3 regions of the Micromonospora sp. CPCC 205739 genome follow, and region 3 is predicted to be linked to each of the others. Evidence: riboswitches for the same ligand, from Rfam matches in the RefSeq annotation. Region 3 holds a riboswitch; each other region holds the start of a gene.
The links. A riboswitch is a leader RNA that binds a small molecule or an ion and turns the genes downstream of it on or off. The one in region 3 is predicted to bind cobalamin.
Positions count from the first base shown of each region.

Region 1 (3,264 bases), 110 kb from region 3:
GCGGTCGTTGCGCAGGCAGGTCTGCGGATGACGGGCGATCTCGGCGGCCAGCCGCTCGGCCTCCGTCCGCGCCTCACCCGGCGCGACCAGCCGGTTGACCAACCCCATCGCGAACGCCTCCTCGGCGGGCACCGGCCGGCCGGTGAGGATCAGGTCCATCGCCCGGCTCTCCCCGATCAGCCTCGGCAGCCGGACCGTCCCGCCGTCGATCAGCGGTACGCCCCAGCGCCGGCAGAACACCCCGAGCACCGCGTCGGACTCGGCGACCCGCAGGTCGCACCAGAGCGCCAGCTCCAGGCCGCCGGCCACGGCGTACCCGGAGATCGCGGCGACGACCGGCTTGGACAGCGACATCCGGGTCGGGCCCATCGGGCCGTCGCCGTCCGGCTCGACCCGGTTGCCGCTGGGCGTGCCGATCGCCTTGAGGTCGGCTCCCGAGCAGAACGTGCCGCCCGCCCCCCAGAGCACCGCGGCCCGGGCGTCCGGGTCGGCCTCGAAGGCGCGGAACGCGTCGGCGAGGGCCCGCGCGGTGGGACCGTCGACGGCGTTGCGCGACGCCGCCCGGTCGAGGATCACCGTGGTCACCGGTCCGTCGTGCGTGACGTGTACGGCCATCGGCACAGCATGCCGGGCGGCGGCGCCGGCACGCCAGGGGGCGGTCGGCGCCGTCCGGATCACCGGCCGCAGGCGGTGTCCAGCGCCTTGAGGGTCGGGTCCAGGTCAGGCGCCTCGACCTTGATGGCGTCCGGGCCGGTCAGCCGCTTCTCGATCGCGCCGGCCAGGTTCTCCACCGCTCCGCGCAGCTGCGGGTCGGCGGCGCGGGCGGCCTCCTTGCGCAGCCCCGCCGCCATCTCGGTGTAGTGGGCGCGAACCTTGGCGCCGGCCTCCTTGGCGCTGACCGGCTTGTCGATGGCCGCGATGGCGTCGTCCGCCATCCCGACGAAGTGCTCCTTGGCCATTGCGAGGGCGGCGTCGCAGACCTGCTTGCTGTTCGCGGCGACGTCGACCGTCGGGCTGGGCGCGCTGCTCGCCGACGACGCGGCGGCGGGCTTCTTCTCCTCCGTCGGCTGGCAGCCGGCCACGACTCCGGCGGCGACGGCCAGCGTCAGGACCATACGGACGACGCGGGCAGGGTTGGTCATGGTGGTTCCCCCGTGTTGGTGTGCGACCCCGGACGGTCGGATCGGCCCCGGGGTCCCGCCACTGTAGGGGGCGGTAGTCCCGGTGCGCATGCCGGTTACCCCGGTGCGGCCGCTAGCATCGCCGACGGCAACGATCATGCGAGGTGCCCCGCGTGCGCGGGGAGAATCGGGAAGCCGGTGGAAATCCGGCACGGGCCCGCCGCGGTGACCGGGGAGCCACCGTCCACGCGCGAGAAGCGCAGCCACTGGCCGTACGGCTGGGAAGGCGGGCGGCCAGGCGTCGATCCGGGAGTCCGAAGACCGGCCTCGCGTCGACCGCCCGCCCGTCAGGGGTGGGCCTTGCGCAGCGGGAGCCTGCCGTGGACCTCTACACCGCCATCCACCGTCGCCGGGACGTCCGGGCCGAGTTCACCGGGGCGCCGGTGCCGGACGAGACCCTGCACCGCGTCCTGGACGCGGCGCACGCCGCGCCGAGCGTCGGCTACTCGCAGCCGTGGGACTTCGTCCTGGTCCGGGACGCCGCGCTGCGCCGCCGCTTCCACGAGCACGTCCAGACGGAGCGGGACACCTTCGCCGCCACCCTGTCGGGCGAGGCGGCGGCGCGGTTCGCTCGCATCAAGATCGACGGGGTGTTGGAGTCCACCCTGTCGATCGTGGTCACCTACGACCCGTCCCGGGGCGGCCCGGCCGTGCTGGGCCGGCACGCCATCGCCGACGCCGGCCTCTACTCGGTCTGCCTGGCCATCCAGAACCTCTGGCTCGCCGCCACCGCCGAGGGACTCGGCGTCGGCTGGGTCTCCTTCTACCGGGAGCCGATCCTGGCCGACCTGCTGGGCATTCCCGCGGGCATCCGGCCGGTGGCCTGGCTCTGCGTCGGGCCGGTGACGCACCTGGAGGAGGTGCCCGACCTGGCCCGGCACGGCTGGCGGCAGAAGCGCCCGCTGGTCGAGGCGCTGCACAGCGACCGGTGGGCGGGCGGTCGCTGACCTTGGCTACCCCGGGCTGCGCGGTCACCCCGAGGCCCCCGGGGTGCCGTGCGCTACAGACCTGATGACGTGAACGACTCGGGGGCCACCTCGCAGCGTGGGCGACGGCCGCGCCCCGAAGTGGGACGCGGCCGCAGTGGACCTGGGCAACCGTCAGGGGGCCGCGATGAAGTTTCCCGACTGGTCGACGATGATGTGGGTGGAGCCGCTGCTGTTGTTGAACACGGCAACCCGGCCATCGGCGCCGACCTTCACCACGGCCAGGTTCGACGCCGTCTCACCGGCGACGAAGTTGACGTTCGACGCTGTCGGTGCCGCCGCGTCGGCCGGGTGGGCGGTCAGTACGCCTGCGGCGGCCGGCGTGGTGACGGTCAGGTTGAGCACGGCGGCGGTGGCCGGCGGGCACCCGCCGTCGCACCACTCCCACGGCTCGCTGACCGGGGTGAATCGATCAGACTCCCGGGGGCTGAGTGGCTTGGCGACCGACCGGCCTTCCCAGCCGAGTCCGTTGCGGGTGTCGGCCACCCGGGACGGCCACCGCGGCACGAAGCTCTGGTCGGCGCCGGACGCGGCCGATCCGAAGTAGCCAGCGAGATCGGCGACCACGTGGGTGGTTCCCGCGCTGGCGTTACGAATCATGACCCGACCTGCCACGACCGGCACGATCACCAGGTTCGGGATCGTCTGCCCGGTGACGAAGTTCAGGTTCGAGGCCACCGGTACCGGCGAGCCGTCCGGGTAGACCTTCAACACCCCGTTCGCCGTCGGCTTCGTCACCGTCACGTTCAGGATCGCCGCTGTCGCGTCGGCCGGGAGCTTTGCGGACAGGTCGAGTCGGAGGTTGCCGTTGCCGCCGATCGGGCTGCCCGTGCGGGTGTCCAACACCCGGGTCGGCGTGACCGGCTTCAGCCCGGAGCCCAGCCGGCTGTAGAAGCCTTGGAGGTCGGCGACCAGGTGTACCGTTCCGGAGCTGGTGTTGCGGAAGCGGATCCCGCCGGTGTCCATCTGGACCGTGACCAGGTTGGGCACCGTCTCCTTCGCCACGAAGTTGACGTTCGACGCGCCTGGTGCCGAGCCGCGGTCGGGGTATACCGTGACGAAGCCTGCGGCGGTGGGTTGGGTGACCGTCACGTTGA
Region 1 is NZ_JBAKHS010000005.1:18,226-21,489, forward strand. It holds gene V6U88_RS10380 (crotonase/enoyl-CoA hydratase family protein) at 1-615, opposite strand, end outside; gene V6U88_RS10385 (hypothetical protein) at 675-1,142, opposite strand; cobalamin riboswitch at 1,267-1,465, shown strand; gene bluB (5,6-dimethylbenzimidazole synthase) at 1,502-2,128, shown strand; gene V6U88_RS10395 (right-handed parallel beta-helix repeat-containing protein) at 2,282-3,264, opposite strand, start outside.
Region 1: another riboswitch for cobalamin. It lies ahead of bluB (5,6-dimethylbenzimidazole synthase); the one in region 3 lies ahead of V6U88_RS10970 (ABC transporter substrate-binding protein).

Region 2 (3,264 bases), 110 kb from region 3:
CGCGCTTGAAGACGTTGGAGACCAGCGGCTCGACGCACTCGGCGCAGCCGGCGATCGAGGCGATGGTGGCCGTCGGCGCGATCGCCACCAGCAGCGAGTTGCGCAGCCCGTGCCGGGCCACCTTCTCCCGCAGCGCCGCCCACGCCTGCGGCCGGGCCGGTCGGGCGTCCGGCCAGTGGTCCGGGTGCAGCACCCCGCCGGCCGCCCGGGTCAGCGGGTACGCCGGGTGCGCGCCGCGCGCCGCCGCCAGGTCGGCGGAGGCGTCGTACGCGGCCAGGGCGATCTCCTCGGCGATCCGGGTGGACAGGGCCAGCGCCTCCGGCGAGTCGAACGGCAGCCGCAGCGCGGCGAAGACGTCGGCCAGCCCCATCACGCCCAGCCCCAGCGGCCGCCACCGCCGGTGCGCGGTGGCCGCCTGCTCGGTGGGGAACCAGTTGCGGTCGATCGCCCGGTCCAGCGCCCCGACGGCCAGCCGGACCGTCGCGGCGAGCCCAGCGAAGTCCACCCCACCGTCGACGAGGTGGGCGGCCAGGTTGACCGAGCCGAGCGTGCAGACCGCCGTCTCGCCGTCGCTGGTCACCTCCAGGATCTCGGTGCACAGGTTGGAGTGGTGCACCACGCCGCCGCCGGCCCCGACCTGGTTGCAGGTGCGGTTCGCCGCGTCCTTGAAGGTCATCCAGCCGTTGCCGGTCTGCGCGAGGGTGCGCATCATCCGGCCGTACAGGGTGCGGGCCGGCAGCGTCCGGACCGCCTTACCGGCGGCCTCCGCCGCCCGGTACGCGGTGTCGAACTCCGCGCCCCACAGGTCGACCAGTTCCGGCACCTCCTTCGGGTCGAACAGCGACCAGTCGGCGTCCGCCTCGACCCGGCGCATGAACTCGTCCGGCACCCAGTTGGCCAGGTTCAGGTTGTGCGTGCGCCGGGCCTCGTCGCCGGTGTTGTCCTTGAGCTCCAGGAACTCCTCGATGTCGGCGTGCCAGGTGTCCAGGTAGACGCAGGCCGCGCCCTTGCGCCGGCCGCCCTGGTTGACCGCCGCGACGCTGGCGTCGAGGGTGCGCAGCCAGGGCACGATGCCGTTGGACCGGCCGTTGGTGCCCCGGATCAGCGACCCCCGCGAGCGCACCCGGGACCACGAGATGCCGATCCCACCGGCGAACTTCGACAGCTTCGCCACCTGCGTGTAGCGCTCGTAGATCGAGTCCAGCTCGTCGCGGGGCGAGTCGACCAGGAAGCAGGAGGAGAGCTGCTGGTGCCGGGCACCGGCGTTGAACAGCGTCGGCGAGCTGGGCAGGTAGGCCAGCCGGGACATCAGCCGGTACAGCTCGCCCGCCTCGGCGACGGTGTCGGACAGGCCGGTGGCCACCCGCAGCCAGAAGTGCTGGGGCCGTTCCAGCACCGCGCGGGTGCGTGGGTGGCGCAGCAGGTAGCGGTCGTGCAGGGTGCGCAGTCCGAAGTACTCGAAGGCGTCGTCGCCGTCGTGGTCGACCAGGGCGTCGAGGGCGGCGGCGTGCGTCGCGACGAAGCCGGCGAAGCCCGGGTCCAGCAGACCCTCGGCGTACGCGGCGGCGACGCTGTCGCTGAAGCCGACGATGCCCTGGCCGGTGGTCTCGTCGGCGATCCGCCCGGCGAGCAGGCGCGCGGCCAGCCGGGCGTACCCGGGCTCCTCGGCGGTCAGCCCGGCCGCCGCCGCGATGGCCAGCCCGGTCAGCTCGTCGGTGCCGGCCCCGGCGGTGCGCCCCGACTCGACCAGGGCGAGGATCCGCTCCGGGTCGGTGTCGGGCAGGTCGTGGTGGTGCCGGTGCAGCAGGTCCCGCAGTGCCCCGACCGGTGGCGGGGCGATGGTGGATGACGCCGTCACGTGCTCTCCTGGGTGGTCGGTGTGGACCGCGGGAGGGCACGACGGCACGCCGGATCGCCGCCGGTCGGTGTGCCGGCGGTGCTCCGTACGGCTCGACGGCCCTCCCACGAGGCCCCGAGGTGGTACGCGCGCCCGGTGGGCACGCCGTGCTGGCAGGTCTTCGGACTCGCGGGCAGACGCGTCCGGCGCGTTCGCCTACTGGCCGTCGCTTCCCGGGCCCCGTCGGGCCCAGTGCTCGTGACGGCGGTCGTTCCCGCTCACCGCTGCGGGGCAGTCCCGGATTCGCACCGGGTTCCCTGTTCGGCGCGACGCCTGGCCGGCGCCGACGCCTGGCGGACCCCGGAGGGTCGCACCAGCAGTGAAAGTGATCCTAGATGTAGTGGGTCGCAAAAAGCCAACACACCACATGCTGTGGGCGTGTCGCGCCGGTGAGAAAATCTGCGTCGCATACAACCTGGACGGTGGCCGACCGCGTCAGCGGGGTGAATGTTCACGGACGGGGTGGGTGGATGCGGGCGGACCTGGAACAGGAGTACGTCGAGTACGTCACGTCGCGGCTGCCGGCGCTGCGCCGGATCGCCTGCCACCTGACCGGGGACGCGCACCGCGGCGACGACCTGGTCCAGACCGCCGTCACCCGGCTCTACGTCGGCTGGCGGCGGGCCCGCGAGGCGGACAACGTCGACGCGTACGTGCGTACCGTGCTGGTCCGGGTCTTCCTCGACGAGAAGCGCCGGCTCTGGTCCCGAGTCCGCCTGGTCGACACGCCGCCCGAGCCGGCGCCCGCCCCGGCCGGCGACGCGGTGGAGGACCGGGAGGTGCTGCACGCCGCGCTCGCCCAGGTGCCGCCCCGGCAGCGGGCCGTTCTGGTGCTGCGCTTCCTGCACGACCGGCCGGTGGACGAGGTGGCCGCCACCCTCGGCTGCACCGCCGGCACGGTCAAGAGCCAGACCTCGCACGGGTTGGCCAGCCTGCGCCGACTGCTCGGCATGGACACCTATGCGACCACCGGAGAGGGGAAGTGATGGAGGAGAAGCTGCTGGCACCGCTGCGGGACGTGCCGCTCCCGCCGTCCGTCGTGGACCTGCACCGGGCCGTACGCGACGGACGCCGGCAGGTGCGACGGCGGCGGATCGCCGCGACGGCCACCGCCGGGCTCGCGGTGGTCGCGGTCCTGGCCGCCGCCCCGGCGCTGCTCGGCCGGGCGGACCGGTCGCCGCCGGTCACCCCGGCGGCCACGCCGTCCCCGACGGCGACCGCCGCGCCGATGCCCGCGACCGCCCCGGCCACCTTCGACCCCACCGAGCAGTACGCCGAGTTCGGCTGGCTTCCTGCCGGTCTGACCGACCGGTCCGTCCGGACCGGAACCAACCAGTTCGCGCTGATCGCATCGACGCCCGAGACCT
Region 2 is NZ_JBAKHS010000005.1:25,831-29,094, forward strand. It holds gene V6U88_RS10410 (ribonucleoside-diphosphate reductase subunit alpha) at 1-1,858, opposite strand, end outside; cobalamin riboswitch at 2,013-2,156, opposite strand; gene V6U88_RS10415 (SigE family RNA polymerase sigma factor) at 2,368-2,883, shown strand; gene V6U88_RS10420 (hypothetical protein) at 2,883-3,264, shown strand, end outside.
Region 2: another riboswitch for cobalamin. It lies ahead of V6U88_RS10410 (ribonucleoside-diphosphate reductase subunit alpha); the one in region 3 lies ahead of V6U88_RS10970 (ABC transporter substrate-binding protein).

Region 3 (3,264 bases):
GAGGCGGCGGCGATCACCCGGCTGGGCTTCCGGCTGGAGTCCGACCCCACCCCGACTCCCCACGACCATGCCGGCACCCTCGCCTTCCCGCCGGCCGACTCCAACTACCACGACTACGCGGAGCTGACCGCCGTCGTGAACCAGGCGGTCGCGGACCATCCGGCCATCGCCCGCAAGATCAGCATCGGTACGTCGTACGAGGGCCGCGACCTGATGGCGGTGAAGATCTCCGACAACGTCGGCACCGACGAGAACGAGCCGGAGATCCTCTTCAACGCCCAGCAGCACGCCCGGGAGCACCTGACCGTCGAGATGGCGATCTACCTGCTCAACCTCTTCACCGACAGCTACGGCAGCGACTCCCGGATCAGCAACATCGTCAACTCCCGGGAGATCTGGATCGTGCCGACGGTCAACCCCGACGGCAGCGAGTACGACATCGCCACCGGCTCGTACCGCTCCTGGCGCAAGAACCGGCAGCCCAACAGCGGCTCCACCGCCGTCGGCACCGACCTGAACCGGAACTGGTCGTACCAGTGGGGCTGCTGCGGCGGCTCGTCCGGCACCACCTCGTCGGACACCTACCGCGGCCCGTCCGCCTTCTCCGCCCCGGAGACCCAGGCCCTGCGCAACTTCGTCAACAGCCGGGTGGTCGGCGGGACGCAGCAGATCAAGGCCAACATCGACTTCCACACCTACTCGCAGCTGGTGCTCTGGCCGTTCGGCTACACCACCGCGAACACCCCCACCGGGATGAGCGCCGACCAGTACAACACCTTCGCCACCATCGGCCAGCAGATGGCGAACACCAACGGCTACACCCCGGAACAGTCCAGCGACCTCTACGTCGCCGACGGCACCAGCATCGACTGGATGTGGGGCGCACACGGCATCTGGGCGTACACCTTCGAGATGTACCCGGGCTCGGCCACCGGCGGCGGTTTCTACCCGCCGGACGAGGTGATCCCCGCGCAGACCTCCCGCAACCGCGACGCCGTGCTGCTGCTCTCCGAGTACGCCGACTGCCCGTACCGGGCGATCGGCAAGCAGGCGCAGTACTGCGGCGGGGGCGGCGGGACCACGGTCTGGTCGGACACCTTCGAGACGGCCACCGGCTGGACCATCAACCCGGCCGGCACGGACACCGCCACCACCGGGGCGTGGGAGCGGGGCGCCGCCCAGGCGACCAACTCCTCCGGGGCCAAGCAGCTCGTCCCGTACGCGGGCGCCAACGACCTGGTCACCGGTCGGCTCGCCGGCACGGCGGCGGGTGACTACGACGTCGACGGCGGGGTGACCAGCGCCCGTTCCCCGGCGGTGACCCTCCCGGCCACCGGCACGCTCACCCTCTCGCTCGCCTGGTACCTGGCGCACGGGTCGAACGCCTCGTCGGCGGACTACCTGCGGGTCAGCGTGGTGCACAACGGCGGCACCACCACCCTGCTCAACCAGGCGGGTGCGGCCACCGACCGGGACGCCGCCTGGGCGGTGGCGAACCTCAACCTGACGCCGTACGCCGGGCAGTCGGTGCGGATCGTGGTGGAAGCCGCGGACGCCTCCGGCGCGAGTCTGGTCGAGGCGGCTGTGGACAACGTCACCATCACCAGTTCCTGATGCCCGGGTGGGGCCCCGTTCCGCCCCCGACGGGGCCCCACCCGCCCCTCCCGTCCGGACGATCTCCGCTGGTCGTGCGCTACCGTGGCGTCGACCAACCGCAGCGAAGCCGGTGTGAAACCGGCGCTGTCCCGCAACTGTGATGCCCCGCCCGTCGGGGACGAGCCAGGTCGCCTGCGTCAGTGGTCGCGACACGCGCTCTCGAGGAAGGGCGCCTCGCGGACGGGTACGCAAGGTCCCTGTCGGCGAAGCACCAGGCTCCTCGACCGACAGGAGGACAGATGTCCGGACGTACCCCCCGGCTGCTCGCCGCGACCCTCGCGGTGGCGGCGCTGACCCTCGGCGCCTGCGCCGAGAAGACCTCGAACGACACCCCCGCCGCAGGCAGCAGCGGCTCGGCGGCCACCTTTCCCGTCACGGTCGGCAAGCTGACGCTGGAGAAGCGCCCCGAGAAGATCGTCTCGCTCTCGCCGAGCGCGACCGAGATGCTCTTCGCCATCGGCGCCGGCAAGCAGGTCACCGCCGTCGACGACAACTCCAACTACCCGCCGGAGGCGCCGAAGAGCGACCTCTCCGGCTTCCAGCCCAACGCCGAGGCGATCGCGGCGAAGACGCCCGACCTGGTGGTGCTCTCCAACGACACCAACAAGATCGTCGACCAGCTCACCACGCTGAAGATCCCGGTGCTGCTCACCCCGGCGGCGGCCACGCTGGACGACTCGTACCGGCAGATCACCGACCTGGGCGCGCTGACCGGGCACCCGGCCGAGGCCGCCGACGTCACCAGGCGGATGAAGGACGACATCGCCAAGCTGGTCAAGGACCTGCCGCAGCGGTCGGAGAAGCTGACCTACTACCACGAGCTGGGCCCGGAGCTGTACACCGCGACCAGCAAGACCTTCATCGGCTCGATCTACGCCCTGGCCGGCCTGGAGAACATCGCCGACGCCTCCGACGCCGACGGCAAGAGCGGCGGCTACCCGCAGCTCTCCCAGGAAGTGATCGTCAAGGCCGACCCGGACTTCGTCTTCCTGGCCGACACCAAGTGCTGCCAGCAGACGCCGGAGACGGTCAAGGCGCGCAGCGGCTGGGCCGGGATCACCGCCGTGAAGAACAACCAGGTGGTCGTCCTCGACGACGACATCGCCTCGCGCTGGGGCCCGCGGGTGGTCGACCAGCTCCGCACGGTCGTCGACGCGGTCGCCAAGGTGCCGGCGTGACCGTCCCCCGCCCGTGACCGTACGACCCACGCAACCCCGACCGGCCGGGACGCCCGAGGCGTCCCGGCCGGCCGGCGTGCCCGCCGCCCGCGACCCCGCCCCGGCTCCGGACCAGCCGGGCGACCCGTCGGCGGCGCGGCCGGTGACCGTCGGTACGGCCCGACCGGCCGGGCTGCGCCGACGCTGGCTGGCCGCCGGGCTGGGCGCGGTGCTGGTCGCCCTGATCACCGGGGTGTCGCTCGGCCCGGTCAGCCTGCCGCCCGGCAGCGTCGCCGCTGAGCTGCTGAACCTGCTGCCCGGGGTGCACCTGGACAGCGGCCTGACCGCCGGCGAGATCGCCATCGTCACCGAGCTGCGGCTGCCCCGGGTGGTGCTCGGCCTGCTGGTCGGTGCGCTGCTCGCCCTGGCCGGCGGCGCGTACCAGGGGGTG
Region 3 is NZ_JBAKHS010000005.1:131,997-135,260, forward strand. It holds gene V6U88_RS10965 (M14 family zinc carboxypeptidase) at 1-1,614, shown strand, start outside; cobalamin riboswitch at 1,670-1,809, shown strand; gene V6U88_RS10970 (ABC transporter substrate-binding protein) at 1,896-2,834, shown strand; gene V6U88_RS10975 (FecCD family ABC transporter permease) at 2,977-3,264, shown strand, end outside.